DNA from 3 places in the Bradyrhizobium sp. WSM1253 genome. Region 2 is predicted to be linked to each of the others. Evidence: predicted binding sites of a transcription regulator. Region 2 holds the regulator's gene; each other region holds the start of a gene.
The links. The regulator LexA, encoded in region 2, represses DNA repair genes until DNA is damaged. The targets are predictions, from matches to a motif close to TGTTCNNNNTGTGTTCNG.
Positions count from the first base shown of each region.

Region 1: the regulator LexA is predicted to act here: its motif matches at 3,123-3,140, upstream of uvrA (excinuclease ABC subunit UvrA).
Region 3: the regulator LexA is predicted to act here: its motif matches at 2,377-2,394, upstream of BRA1253DRAFT_RS04010 (DUF3072 domain-containing protein).

Region 1 covers NZ_JH600073.1:134,120-138,418, forward strand. The annotation lists gene uvrA (excinuclease ABC subunit UvrA) at 46-3,027, opposite strand; gene BRA1253DRAFT_RS02490 (outer membrane protein) at 3,306-3,995, opposite strand; gene BRA1253DRAFT_RS02495 (outer membrane protein) at 4,223-4,299, opposite strand, start outside.
Region 2 covers NZ_JH600073.1:26,394-30,692, forward strand. The annotation lists partial or broken gene BRA1253DRAFT_RS01975 (ComEC/Rec2 family competence protein) at 1-439, shown strand, start outside; gene BRA1253DRAFT_RS01980 (hypothetical protein) at 578-1,012, opposite strand; gene lexA (transcriptional repressor LexA) at 1,464-2,165, opposite strand; gene glp (gephyrin-like molybdotransferase Glp) at 2,342-3,553, opposite strand; gene BRA1253DRAFT_RS01995 (hypothetical protein) at 3,827-4,018, opposite strand; gene BRA1253DRAFT_RS02000 (HAD family phosphatase) at 4,187-4,299, opposite strand, start outside.
Region 3 covers NZ_JH600073.1:445,852-450,150, forward strand. The annotation lists gene BRA1253DRAFT_RS03995 (hypothetical protein) at 1-101, shown strand, start outside; gene BRA1253DRAFT_RS04000 (hypothetical protein) at 278-550, shown strand; gene BRA1253DRAFT_RS44295 (hypothetical protein) at 737-913, shown strand; gene BRA1253DRAFT_RS04005 (acyltransferase) at 1,297-2,319, shown strand; gene BRA1253DRAFT_RS04010 (DUF3072 domain-containing protein) at 2,452-2,655, shown strand; gene BRA1253DRAFT_RS04015 (hypothetical protein) at 2,683-2,952, opposite strand; gene BRA1253DRAFT_RS04020 (hypothetical protein) at 2,958-3,200, opposite strand; gene BRA1253DRAFT_RS04025 (hypothetical protein) at 3,317-3,556, opposite strand; gene BRA1253DRAFT_RS04030 (hypothetical protein) at 3,737-3,991, shown strand; gene BRA1253DRAFT_RS04035 (VOC family protein) at 4,271-4,299, shown strand, end outside.

The DNA of each region.
Region 1 (4,299 bases), 110 kb from region 2:
GCGACCTCCCTCAGACAATGTGTCGGCACGCTCCCGCTGCGTAACCTACTCCGCCGCCTCGCTCGCCGCGCGTCTCCGCTTCGGCTTCCGCGCCTTCGCCAGCACCGGTGCCAAAAACTTCCCCGTGTAGCTCCGCGGCGCTTTCGCGATGTCTTCCGGGGGGCCCCAGGCGACGATCTCGCCGCCGCCGTCGCCGCCTTCGGGGCCGAGGTCGATGACCCAGTCGGCGGTCTTGATGACTTCGAGATTGTGCTCGATGACGACGACCGTGTTGCCCTGCGCGACCAGCTCGTGCAGCACCTCCAGGAGCTTCTTGACGTCGTGGAAATGCAGGCCGGTGGTCGGCTCGTCCAGGATGTAGAGCGTGCGGCCGGTGGCGCGCTTTGACAGCTCCTTTGCGAGCTTGACGCGCTGAGCTTCGCCGCCCGAGAGCGTCGTGGCCTGCTGGCCGACATGGATGTAGTCGAGGCCGACGCGATGCAGCGTCTGGAAGGTCTCGCGCACCCGCGGGACCGCCTTGAAGAACTCGGCCGCTTCCTCGACGGTCATGTCGAGCACGTCGGCGATGCTCTTGCCCTTGAACAGGACCTCCAGCGTCTCGCGGTTGTAGCGCTTGCCCTTGCAGACGTCGCAGGTGACGTAGACGTCGGGCAAGAAGTGCATCTCGATCTTGATGACTCCGTCGCCCTGGCAGGCCTCGCAGCGGCCGCCCTTGACGTTGAAGGAGAAGCGGCCGGGTTCGTAGCCGCGCGCCTTCGACTCGGGCAGGCCGGCGAACCATTCGCGGATCGGCGTGAAGGCACCGGTATAGGTCGCGGGATTGGAGCGTGGCGTGCGGCCGATCGGCGACTGGTCGATGTCGATGATCTTGTCGATGTGCTCGAGGCCCTCGATGCGGTCGTGCGGCGCGGCGCCCTCGCTGGCGTTGTTCAGCTTGCGGGCGATCGCCTTGTACAGCGTGTCGATCAGCAGCGTCGACTTGCCGCCGCCGGAGACGCCGGTAACGCAGGTGAACAGGCCGAGCGGGATTTCGGCCGTGACGTTCTTGAGGTTATTGCCGCGCGCATTGACCACCTTGATGGTGCGGCGATGGTTCGGCGGGCGCCGCTCCGGCACCTCGACCTCAAGCTCGCCGGTCAGATATTTGCCGGTCAGCGAGTTGGGGTTGCGCATGATCTCGGCGGGCGTGCCTTCGGCGATGATGTTGCCGCCATGCATGCCGGCACCGGGGCCGATGTCGAGCACGTGGTCGGCGAGCAGGATCGCGTCCTCGTCATGCTCGACCACGATCACGGTGTTGCCGAGGTCGCGAAGTCTCTTGAGCGTGTCGAGCAGGCGCGCGTTGTCGCGCTGGTGCAAGCCGATCGAGGGTTCGTCGAGCACATAGAGCACACCTGTCAGGCCCGAGCCGATCTGCGAGGCCAGGCGGATGCGCTGGCTCTCGCCGCCGGAGAGCGTGCCGGAGGAGCGGGACAGCGTGAGATAGTTGAGGCCGACGTCGAGCAGGAAGGTGAGGCGCTCGCGGATCTCCTTGAGGATGCGGCCGGCGATCTCGTTCTGCTGGGCGTTCAGCGCCTCCGGCACGGTCTCGAACCACGCGCCGGCGCCCTTCACTGACATCTCGGAGATGTCGCCGATATGCTTGCCGCCGATCTTGACGCAGAGCGCCTCGGGCTTGAGCCGAAAGCCGTGGCACGCCTCGCAGGGCACGTCGTGGAAGTACTTCGCCAGCTCCTCGCGCGCCCACTCGCTCTCGGTCTCGCGATAGCGGCGGTTGATGTTGGTGATGACGCCCTCGAACGGCTTCTTGGTGTCATAGGAACGGACGCCGTCCTCGTAGGAGAACTTGATCTCGTCCTCGCCGGAGCCATGGAGGATCGCGTTCTGCGTCTTCTTGGGCAGATCCTTCCATTTGGTGGTCAGCGTGAACTTGTAATGCTTGCCGAGCGCAGTCAACGTCTGAATGTAATAGGGCGACGAGGACTTGGCCCAGGGCGCGATCGCGCCCTTGCCGATGGCTAGCTCCTTGTCGGGGATGACGAGGTCCTCGTCGACATGCTGCTCGACGCCGAGGCCGCCGCAGGCGGGGCAGGCGCCATAGGGATTGTTGAACGAGAACAGCCGGGGCTCGATCTCGGGGATGGTGAAGCCGGAGACAGGGCAGGCGAACTTTTCCGAGAACAGCATGCGCTCGGGTCCGCTCTTGTCGTGGATCTTGGCCGTCTTCTTTTTCTCTTCCGCGGGGGCTGCTGCAGCCGGCGCGTCCGCGAATTCGATGACGGCGAGGCCCTCGGCGAGCTTGAGCGCGGTCTCGAAGCTTTCGGCGAGGCGTTGGCCGATGTCGGGGCGCACCACGATACGATCGACGACGACGTCGATATCGTGCGGGAATTTCTTGTCGAGAACAGGCGCTTCCGCGAGCTCATGGAAGGCGCCGTCGATCTTGACGCGCTGAAAGCCCTTCTTGAGCCATTCGGCGAGCTCTTTGCGGTACTCGCCCTTGCGGCCGCGCACGACTGGCGCAAGCAGATAGAGCCGCGAGCTCTCCGGCAGCGCCAGCACGCGATCGACCATCTGCGAGACGGTCTGGCTCTCGATCGGCAGGCCGGTGGCGGGCGAATAGGGCACGCCGACGCGCGCCCACAGCAGGCGCATATAGTCGTAGATTTCGGTCACCGTGCCGACGGTGGAGCGCGGGTTCTTCGACGTCGTCTTCTGTTCGATCGAGATCGCCGGCGACAGGCCGTCGATCTGGTCGACGTCGGGCTTCTGCATCATCTCCAGGAACTGGCGGGCATAGGCCGACAGCGATTCGACGTAGCGGCGCTGGCCCTCGGCATAGATGGTGTCGAACGCGAGGGAGGATTTGCCGGAGCCTGACAGCCCCGTGAACACGACGAGCTTGTCGCGGGGAATTTCGACGTCGACGTTCTTGAGGTTGTGCTCGCGCGCGCCACGGATCGTAATCGCGCGCAGGTGTGCTCCCGCGTTCTGTTGTTGGCGCTTCGCCTTGATCACTTCATCCATCCTGGTGGTCCTCAGGGAATCCAAAAGCGCGCGATCGCGCCAACTTGAAAGGCGCGCATCGCCCGGAACCGGGATCGGCGCCGATGGGTAAGTAAGCGAACGTAGGAAGAACAGGGACGGATTTCCAGTGGCGTTTGCGAATCGTCAACGGATTGTTGGCGCGCTGGCGGCATCTGGCAGGAGCACGGCTTGCGGAACTGCGCGTGACCGGTCCCGTTCAAACAAAAAGGCCGGCGCGAGGCCGGCCTTTCGTAACACGATGGCGTCGATAGCGAAGATCAGTACTTCGCGACGATCGGGCCCCCGAAGTGATAGTTCACGCCGACCTGCACGGTGTGAAACTCGAGCGTGCCGGTGGGCAGGGCGCCCGAGAAGTAGGTCTCGCCGCCGAGGCTGCGAAAGAGGTACTCGCCCTTGACCGACCACTGCGGAGCGAAGAACGCTTCGACGCCCGCACCGACGGTCCAGCCGGAGTGCCACTTGCTGTCGGAAGCGGTCACGCCGAGCGCGCTGATGCTGAGCTTGTTGTCGATCCAGGCGTAACCACCGGTGCCGTAGAACAGGACGTTGTTGACGGCGTAGCCGATGCGGCCGCGCACGGTGCCCATCGCATCGGTCTTCGAGCTGAGGGTGGTGCTGACGAGGCCGAAGCCGGGGACGGCAACGGGGCCGGTGACCGACGCGCTGACGTCAGCCCAGGAACCATCGGCCTCGATGCCGAACACGACATTGCCGGTCTGCCAGTTGTAGCCGGCAGTACCGCCGACGAAGCCGCCCTTCATCTTCGGGTCGGTCGAGGAATTTTCCCAGGCGCCGCCACCGACGATACCGAGGTAGAAGCCGGTCCAGTTGTAGACCGAAGCCATGGCCACCGGAGCCTTGGTGTAGGGGCGCGCCGCCAGATCAGCGGCCGAAGCCGGGGCAGCGAGTGCGAACAAACAGGCCGAAGCCAACCAAATCTTTTTCATCTTCAGTAATCCCAGTCCCAGTTTCTGTTGTCCCTCCCTGTTCCGGAAGAGCATCGGACGCCGTGGTCCAACTGATATCGTCCATACACCGGTGAAGCCGCAAGTTGTGTCACTGAAAAGCAACAGCGATCGGAAAACGGAACGGCTATTGACCTATTGATATCGCAGAACCGCACAGCAAAAGGCCGGCACGAGGCCGGCCTCCGAAGTGCTCTATTCCAGCGCGATCAGTACTTTGCGATGACCGGACCGCCCCAGCGATAGTTCAAGCGGACGAGGCCCATGTCGACGTCCTGGCGAATCC
Region 2 (4,299 bases):
GCTCAAAGAATGGCTCGCTGCCGACGCCGATCCGCGCGATGCCGGCGGAGCCTCGCTGGCTGATGGCGTGTCCTGTGACGAATCCGGCTGCGTGACGCCACTGGCCGACGGGAGGCTGGTCGCGCTGGCATTGCGCGTCGATGCTCTCGCGGACGATTGCAATCGGGCCGCCCTGGTGGTGACGACACGTCCCGCGCCGCCCGATTGCGCGGCGATGGTGGTCGATCGGCAGCGGCTCGCCAGCCAGAGCGCACTGGCGCTGACGCAGCGTGGTGACGGATTTGTGGTTCAGGCGGTGAGGGCGAGAGGCACGAGCCGCCCCTGGTTGCCGGCCGGCGCCGGCGAGGGTGATTTCGACGGCAGCCTTGCGCCGAAGGCGACCGCGCCCCGCATCAAGGACGCAACGCCGGCGGAGACCGACTTGCAGGCCGACGATTGATCTGATGGTGCGGAGCAACGCAGCGGGTCGGTGCGTCCGCTCGGATTCGCTGGCGCAAACCACACCATCTCGCCGGCCACGGTCGGCGATGGCAATTCAATCCTGACCTCCGACCTCGTAGCCGGAGGGGCGGCTGTTTCAGCCGATCGGCAGGTGCGTGACGGTCGGCTGCCTGTCGGCGATGATCTGCGCCTTGTGCTCGCGCTCGATGACCGACTGGGTCACAGGCAGTTGCAGCACGGTCGCGCGCTGGCCTTCGACGAGCTGCGTCACCAGCACAAATTTGCCGTCGGGGAATTCGATCGCGTCATGATGGCGGTCGGGAACGTGCGGATCGATCTTGCCGAACTTGCCCACGCGGGAATTGATGGTCCGCGTCCAGATCCAGCGATTGTCGTAGCGGACGTCGTCTGCGAAGGCGAGCTCCGTTCCCGGCAGCAGGCAGACGGCAACAGACGGATCGGCTGCGGAGGCGAAGCCGCGCGTCGAGGTGCCGCGGAAATTTGTCGTGACGATCGTCTCGCCGACTTCGGCGGGGCGCGACGCGACGGCATGCAGGCTGTAGTCACACATCGGGTGCTCCTCATGCTGGGATAGCAACCCGCGTCTCTTATCGAGGCGCAGGCCTCTATCAGAGTTGAAGCACGAAAGCTCTGCTCGGTTGTGGGCAAATCTGCGGCTGGTTTCCGCAAGCCGCGATCACATTATCTTTCCCGAATTCAATAGGAACAAAGAGAGTTGCGATGCATTCGGGAGGCGCATGCGCGAATATTGCCGGCTGGTGCAACGACCTCGATCGCTGGTCGCTGTTTCCTCGCACACTCGAGCCGCGAAGCGGTGCTGTTTCGGTGCTGCTTCTTGGGCGTCGCGAGTAGCCAGCGCCGGAGGAGGGGCCGATAGTCTGTGCAGAACCAGAAAGACTATCCAGCCGGAGCGGACGATGATCCGCTCCAATCTCTGACCGGCGATGCCGATCGGAAGCGCGCGAGGCGCCAACTTCTCCAGGTATCAAGTACGTCCGGTATCAGTACTTCCGGTAAAGCCCGATCAGCTTGCCCTGAATCTTCACCCGATTGGGCGGCAGGATGCGGACCTCATAGGCAGCGTTGGCGGGCTCGAGCGCGATCGAGGCGCCGCGACGGCGGAAGCGCTTCAGCGTCGCTTCCTCGTCGTCGATCAGCGCCACCACGATGTCGCCGGTATCGGCGCTCTCGTTGCGCTGAATCAGCGCCATGTCGCCGTCAAGGATGCCGGCATCAACCATGGAATCACCGCGCACTTCCAGCGCGTAATGTTCGCCCGAGCCGAGCATGTCGGGCGGTACGCTGATGGTGTGGCTGCGTGTCTGCAACGCCTCGATCGGCGTGCCGGCCGCGATGCGGCCCATCACCGGTACCGCCACGGGGCGTTCGCCCTCGTCCGCGGGCAGGCTGGAGCCCGCACGCACCTTGCCGAGATTGCCCTCGATGACGCTGGGGGTGAAGCCGCGGCGGCTGCCGGCGGCTGCCTGGAGCTCCGGCAGCTTGATGACTTCAATCGCACGGGCGCGGTTGGGCAGGCGTCGGATGAAGCCACGCTCCTCGAGCGCCGTGATCAGGCGATGGATGCCCGACTTCGAGCGCAGATCGAGCGCATCCTTCATCTCGTCGAAGGAGGGCGGCACGCCGCTTTCCTTCAGACGTTCACTGATGAACCGCAGAAGCTCGTATTGTTTGCGCGTTAACATCTCGACCAAAGTCCCCCGGTTGATGTCGTCCGATTCCGAGACGCAGAATTCGGCAATAAGCCGCTACATGCTCGAAACAAATCATGAACGGACACTATATGTTCGATACATGTTCCGCAACTGCTTAATTTACCGTGAACAGAGCAAACTTCGCGGAACGCGCGTTGCGGGGGTGCTCAGACGGGGAGCCGCAACACTTCGCAAGCCGTGCCGGCTTCGGCCTTCGGCGCGAATGGTGCGCGCACGAGAAGTACCTGTGCTGCAGCGAGATTCGCAAGCAGCGAAGAGTCCTGATGATTGACGGGAAGAACGACGCGTGTGCCATCGTCACGCTCCTCCAGATGCGCGCGCAGATAGTCCTCGCGCTGGTCGTTGGCGCCGACGCCGCGGCCGAGCACGGCGCGTTCGCGGCGATGGTGAATCACTGAACGGCCCGACAGGGCGCGAATCAGCGGCACCATGAACAGGAAAGCGCACACGTAGGACGACACGGGATTGCCCGGCAGGCCGATCACACCCATTGCGCCGAGTCGCCCGTGCATCATCGGCTTGCCTGGCCGCATCGCGATCTTCCAGAACGCCATCGCGATGCCTTCGTCCCGCAGTGCCTGCTGGACCAGATCGTGGTCGCCGACCGATGCGCCGCCGGTCGTGATCAGGATGTCGGCGCCGCTCTCGCGGGCGCGGCGGATGCCGGCGGTGGTCGCCTCCAGCGTGTCGGCGGCAATACCGAGGTCGATCGTCTCGGCGCCTTCGCTGCGGGCGAGCGCGTGCAGGGCGTAGCCGTTGGAATAGATGATCTGGCCGTGGCCTGGCGTGGTGCCTGGCATCACCAGCTCGTCGCCGGTGGCGAGAATCGCGACCTTTGGACGCCTGAAAACGACAAGGTGCGGATAATTCATCCCGGCAGCGAGCGCGAGGTCGCGCTCGGTGACACGGCTTCCCTTGCGCAGGAGCACGTCACCCTCGCGGAAATCGACGCCGGCGGGGCGGATGTGCCGACCGGCGATCGCGGCTTCCTTGATCATGATCCGCTTGCCGGCGGCGACCGTGTCCTCCTGGATCACGACGGCGTCCGCGCCACCGGGAACGACGCCGCCGGTGAAGATCCGTACGGCCTCGCCGGCGCCGATCGTCCCGGCGAACGGTCGGCCCGCCGCGACTTCGCCGACCACGGTGAGCTCCGAATCGATCGTCGCGGCATCGGCCGCGCGCACCGCGTAGCCGTCCATCGCCGACATCGCCTGCGGCGGCTGCGTGCGCCGCGCCGCGAGGTCACGCGCGAGCACGCGATGATGGGCCTCGTCGAGGGAAATCATTTCTTCCGGCAGCGGCTCTGCACCCGCCAGCACCGCGGCAAGCGCGTCGGAAACCGGCATCAAGGCCACGGCGAAAACTCCTGCTCGGCACGTTCGGGCGAATGTTCCGCACGTCTTCTAGCCGAGCGCGGGCGCAGAGGCAAAAACGGCTGAGCGGGCACAGTCATCCCGCCGCTTCACATTGTTCCGGAAGGCAGGATCAAGCGCGTCGCGGCATGATGCGAAGAACCTGACAAATCGGCAGGAGAGCGGCCATGGAAGCGACGAAAATCACGGCAAGGAAAATCACGGCAAGGAAAATCACGGCAAGGCGAGAACGACGAGCGCCCCGGGCTGCATCGATCAGCTCCCTGCCTGCCCGGGAGTTACGTCGGGCGCCTTGGCTCCCTGGTCTTTGTCGGGCAGCGGATCGGCCTGGGATTTCAGGTCGGCGGCCTTGCTCACAAGCTTGGCGGAAAGGTCCGAATCTGAAGTTGTCCTGGCGAATTCAAGAAGAAGAGAGGCCTGCTTGGTGAGGTAGGTTTTGCCCAGCACGATGATGCATCCGTCCGTAGAAGTCCCAACGGACTCTAAGAGTCCGGAAGGCGGTATTCCGTTCCCGGAACTCTGCACAAAAATGCACAAAGTGATCGGGTTCCTCAATTTCTCAAAATTGGTCCCGGCGGGCGGTGCCGCCGTGGGTTTCGCGACACCGACTCCTCGTCAAATGCCCAATGCCTTCAATGCGTTCCCGACGTCACGCGGCGAGGTCACATGCACCGCCGTCAAGCCGCGCGCCCGCGCTCCCTCGATGTTTTCGGCAAGATCATCGAAGA
Region 3 (4,299 bases), 420 kb from region 2:
ATGCGAGCTACAGCCACACGGCCATCGCGGTTCCCGATCTGGAGCATGCGGAAGTGCTCAAGCACCTGACGGGCCCGACCGACCAGCGGCTTGCGGCGTAGGGCGTTTTCAAGTTCGCGCGAAGAAAACGCGTCACGACAATCCGGAGCGGTTCTGAGTCAATCAGAACCGAAAGTACCCTCGTTGCAGACGAGAATTTTTGCACTCCGGAACACCTTGTTTTAGGAACACGGTTTCTGCGCTCCCGTTGGCCCACACAACCAACCAGGAGTTTGAGATGAAGAAGCTCGTCATTGCGACCGCCGCCCTCGGCCTCATGTGCGGCTCCGCCTTTGCGCAGAACCAGACCGGCCCCGCCGCGCAGACCGACAACATGCAGAAGCCCGGTATGACCAACACGGACAAGGGCACGATGAGGAGCGGCACCACCGGCATGAGCCATGACGGCATGGGCAAGGGCGGAATGGTGAGGCCCGACGCCTCCGGCCAAGGCGGCTCCGGCCCCGGCAGCGACCAGGGCGGCACCAGGACCCGCAGCAACATGAAGTAAGCCGGTTTCCTGTACGGCTTGCTTCCCGGCCGCGTCGCTTCCCACAAGGCGGCGCGGCCATTTCATGACCCATCATGACGCGGATCTTTTTGGAACCTGTCGCGAATGCACGCCTCACAATCGTGCGCGTACCGGAACGGTCAGGTCTCGCCGCGAGTTGCCCCATCTCCAGCAAGGGAGATCGTCATGAGCGTTGAAGGTAAGGTGAAGGAAGGCGCCGGGTTCATCAAAGAAGAGATGAACGAACACGGCAAATCCCGCGAGAGCCAGAAGAAGGCTCAGGAAGGTCGTGACTTGCGCAACGAAGGCCGGATCGAAGACGGCAAGCCGCCAAAGACGACCAAGCCCGGCACCGGTCACTAGGGCGTTTCGCGCGAAGTGAATATCGGTTCGCGATAATTCTCTGGCCAGATTTTCGAGAACCGCCTCCGGCAATCGGGGGCGGTTTTTCGATTCACGCGCCGTCGCGTGCGGGACTCTCGCACATGAAGAAACATGTGGCTGGAAGCTCGACTGCGGCCATCCTTCGAGACGCCCGCCTGCGGCGGGCCCTCAGGATGAGGGATGAGTTGGCGGCAGCATTTCAACGCAGACGGATGCAGCTGAGCCTCATCCTGAGGAGACCGCGAAGCGGTCGTCTCGAAGGACCAGGCGCTCGCTCCAGCAGCCATTCTATCGCATCAGCGCAACTGTTCCTTAATGGGTTTCTCGCCTAGATTGCGTATCAATAAGCGTGGCGGGGCTTGGTGCGGATCTTCGCGGGTGTACAGGCAATGCGCGGGGTCGCTGCGCTGTCGGTGGTCTGTGGACACGCAATCAGTGCGCGACCCGATATGGTCGGGCCGGAGCTCGCCGAGGGCGCGCTGACGATTCTCGCGAGCGGCGTCGACATCTTCTTCGTGATCTCCGGCTTCATCATCGCGACCACGGCGACGGCACAACACAACCCGCTCGATTTCGCTTTCAGACGGGCCCTCCGAATTTTTCCGCTCTATTGGCTGGTGTTGCTGGCCGCGTTTGTCAGCTCTTCCTGGATCGCGCTGGCGCCGGGCGACCGCCCCGCTCTCGACCTCGGAACCATCTTCGCATGGACATATCCGAATTGGTATCTCGGGCCGGCGTGGTCGCTGGCTTTCGAACTGCACTTCTATGTCGTAGTCGCGGTCGTCTTGGCGATCAAGCCGGACCGGCTGTTCGAGATCTTGTTCGCTGGATTCGGCCTGGTCATTCTTGCTCTCGTCTTCGGCCTTGAGTTCGGGATCTACTTTCATCCGCTGGTGCTGGAATTCGGTGCCGGCGTTGTCATCGCCTATCTCCAGAGAAGCGGACGATTGCGCTTTTCGCGCCACTTCCCAGCCGTTTCCGCGGGCCTGTTCGTGGCCGGCTGGTACTGGATTTTCGTGCACGGCGCGATCGACGCGCAGTTCGCGCGCGTCCTGACCTATGGCGTAGGTGCGGGATTGCTGATCCATGCTGTGGTCGCTGTCGAGACCGAAGGACGATCCTTCTCACCGATCCTGCAATGGCTCGGCAAGATTTCGTACGCGCTGTATATCGTCCATTATCTGGTGGTGAAATGGATCGCCAGCTTTGACGGACTGTGGCGTCTGTCGATCGTCGGGACAATCATCGCCGGCATCCTGCTCTCCATCGGTCTCGCCGCCGCCTTGCATGTCGCGGTTGAGGCACCGATCCTCGATTGGGGGCGCAAGGCAAGTCGCAAGATAGGTCTCATGCGCAGACGCCGATCGCTGCCGGCCGTTCCGTGATCATCTCCCGACGCTGAATCGGGGCAAGTGCGGCCCTTGCTGCGTCATGGGTCAGCCACGAACAAATAAGGAACAAAAGGCGTCAGCCGGCATTGAACCTGAAAAGGAGAGATCGCCGTGACTGACAACAAGATGGCTGACAACACCGCGGACAACACCCAAAAGGATCCGAAGGATTGGGTCTCCGGCGACGACCCGATGACCGGTGCCCAGGAATCTTACCTCAAGACCCTCGCCGAGCAGGCCCACAAGGAGCTGCCCAAGAAGGATCTGACCAAGGCAGACGCCTCAGAGCTAATCGATACGATGCGGCAGAAGGCCGGGCTCGAGAAGTAAATATCTGGCATCACCATCATTGTCAGGTCACTTCGGCGAACCGCGAATTGCCAGCTTGACGACCGTAAGGACGACGAAGGCGGGCGCCCCGTAAACGATGGCATTCACGGCCCAAGTGATGGCGACGCCCAGGAAAACGGAACTGCGGACAGCTCCCCAGAAAAGGTAAGCTGCGGATATGCCCGGCATCTCCCATGCCATCACAACGATGGAGTAGTCGGTGAGCTGCTCCATGACGAGCAGCACCGTCGAGACGAGCGCCCCGATTGCCAGTGCGGGGATGAGAACGGATTTCATTGCCTTCAAAGGCCCAACAGCCCCATCAGTATCGGAATCATAAAGAAGGCTGCCAGGCCGAGGAGGCCTCCGACGGCAACCTTCACCCAACGCCGTTGGATTTTCGGCTCGAGCCATGTCGCCAGTTTGACCCAGAGCGCATACGCCCATCCAGCAACAATCGAGCGGATCAGTGCGAACAGAAGCTCGCCTAGAATATTAGCCATGGCCGTTAGTCGCGTCATCTCCGCGAGGAGTTCATCTGCCAATGGCTAAACAAGCCTGTCCACCCGTGAGCGAGGTGGCCAAATTCCGCGGTTTTGGATCACCGTTCTGAGGGCCCGGTTAGCGCTGTGGAGGTGCTTCGCGTGAAGGGGCTCGTCTTCTAGCGCTTGATCTTCTGCGCACTCCCGCTCTTGCACATAGCAAGACTATTCCAGCGGCGCGCAGAGGCATCGGCACCGTCACCGTTGAAACCGCCCTTCGCTTCCTCGGCTTTGCAGCAGGCTTGCGAGAAGCCAGCCTGCAGGCAGAGCGTCATGCTGCCCGCAGCCTTTGCCGTGTCCGGAGCCGCACACCACGGCGCCACGAGTGAAGCAACCAAAAGTGCCGTTCTAAAACGCATCAATATCTCCCGGGAGCTTGCAATTGAGTCCCCCTTCGCTCGACCGGCGCGACGCCCCGACCTCCAGCGATCTGAAGAGTCTCCAACGATCGACTATCTGGAAAGTTGAGCGTTCTGACAACAGCGCCTTGTAGCTTTGTTTACGGCGGCTATTGTACAGGCGCTTCATTGGGAGATTTCATGAAAACAATTATCGCTGTTTCCGCATTGCTGCTGTCAACAATCGGCGCCCACGCCGCCTCGAACAGCACCCCTCATGCGCTCGATTGCATGGCAAAGAACGGCTTCACGCGTGACATGTGGGTTGCGAAGCGAGCCGGGACCAACGCCCAGGTTCAGTCCTACATCGCCTGCCGCGACGGCATCTCGGTTGAGAAGGCCAGAGCTGTCGGTAAGAAGGACGGCAACTTCGATACCTGGACGCCCAAGCGTTGAGTCATCACGGGCCCGTCTTCCTTGGAGGCTGGGCTTAGGCCTCGAACGAACTGGCGCGCTGCCCATGTGACTCTAAAATTGCGGTGACGGTGCAGTCCAGCCCTTTCACCGGGATCATCGTGTCTCACTTGAGGCGCAGTCCAGCATTGCCATCGCAATTCATGCCCGTAGTTCGCGCGCTCGGCACGGCATCGTGACTGCTGACATCAGGGTGGCAGCAGCGGTGTGCGACGAGCCCCGCGATGCCGCTCAAATCTGCGGTCAACCAAAGGACATGCCATGAAGTTCGCCTCCACTCGCCTGATCGC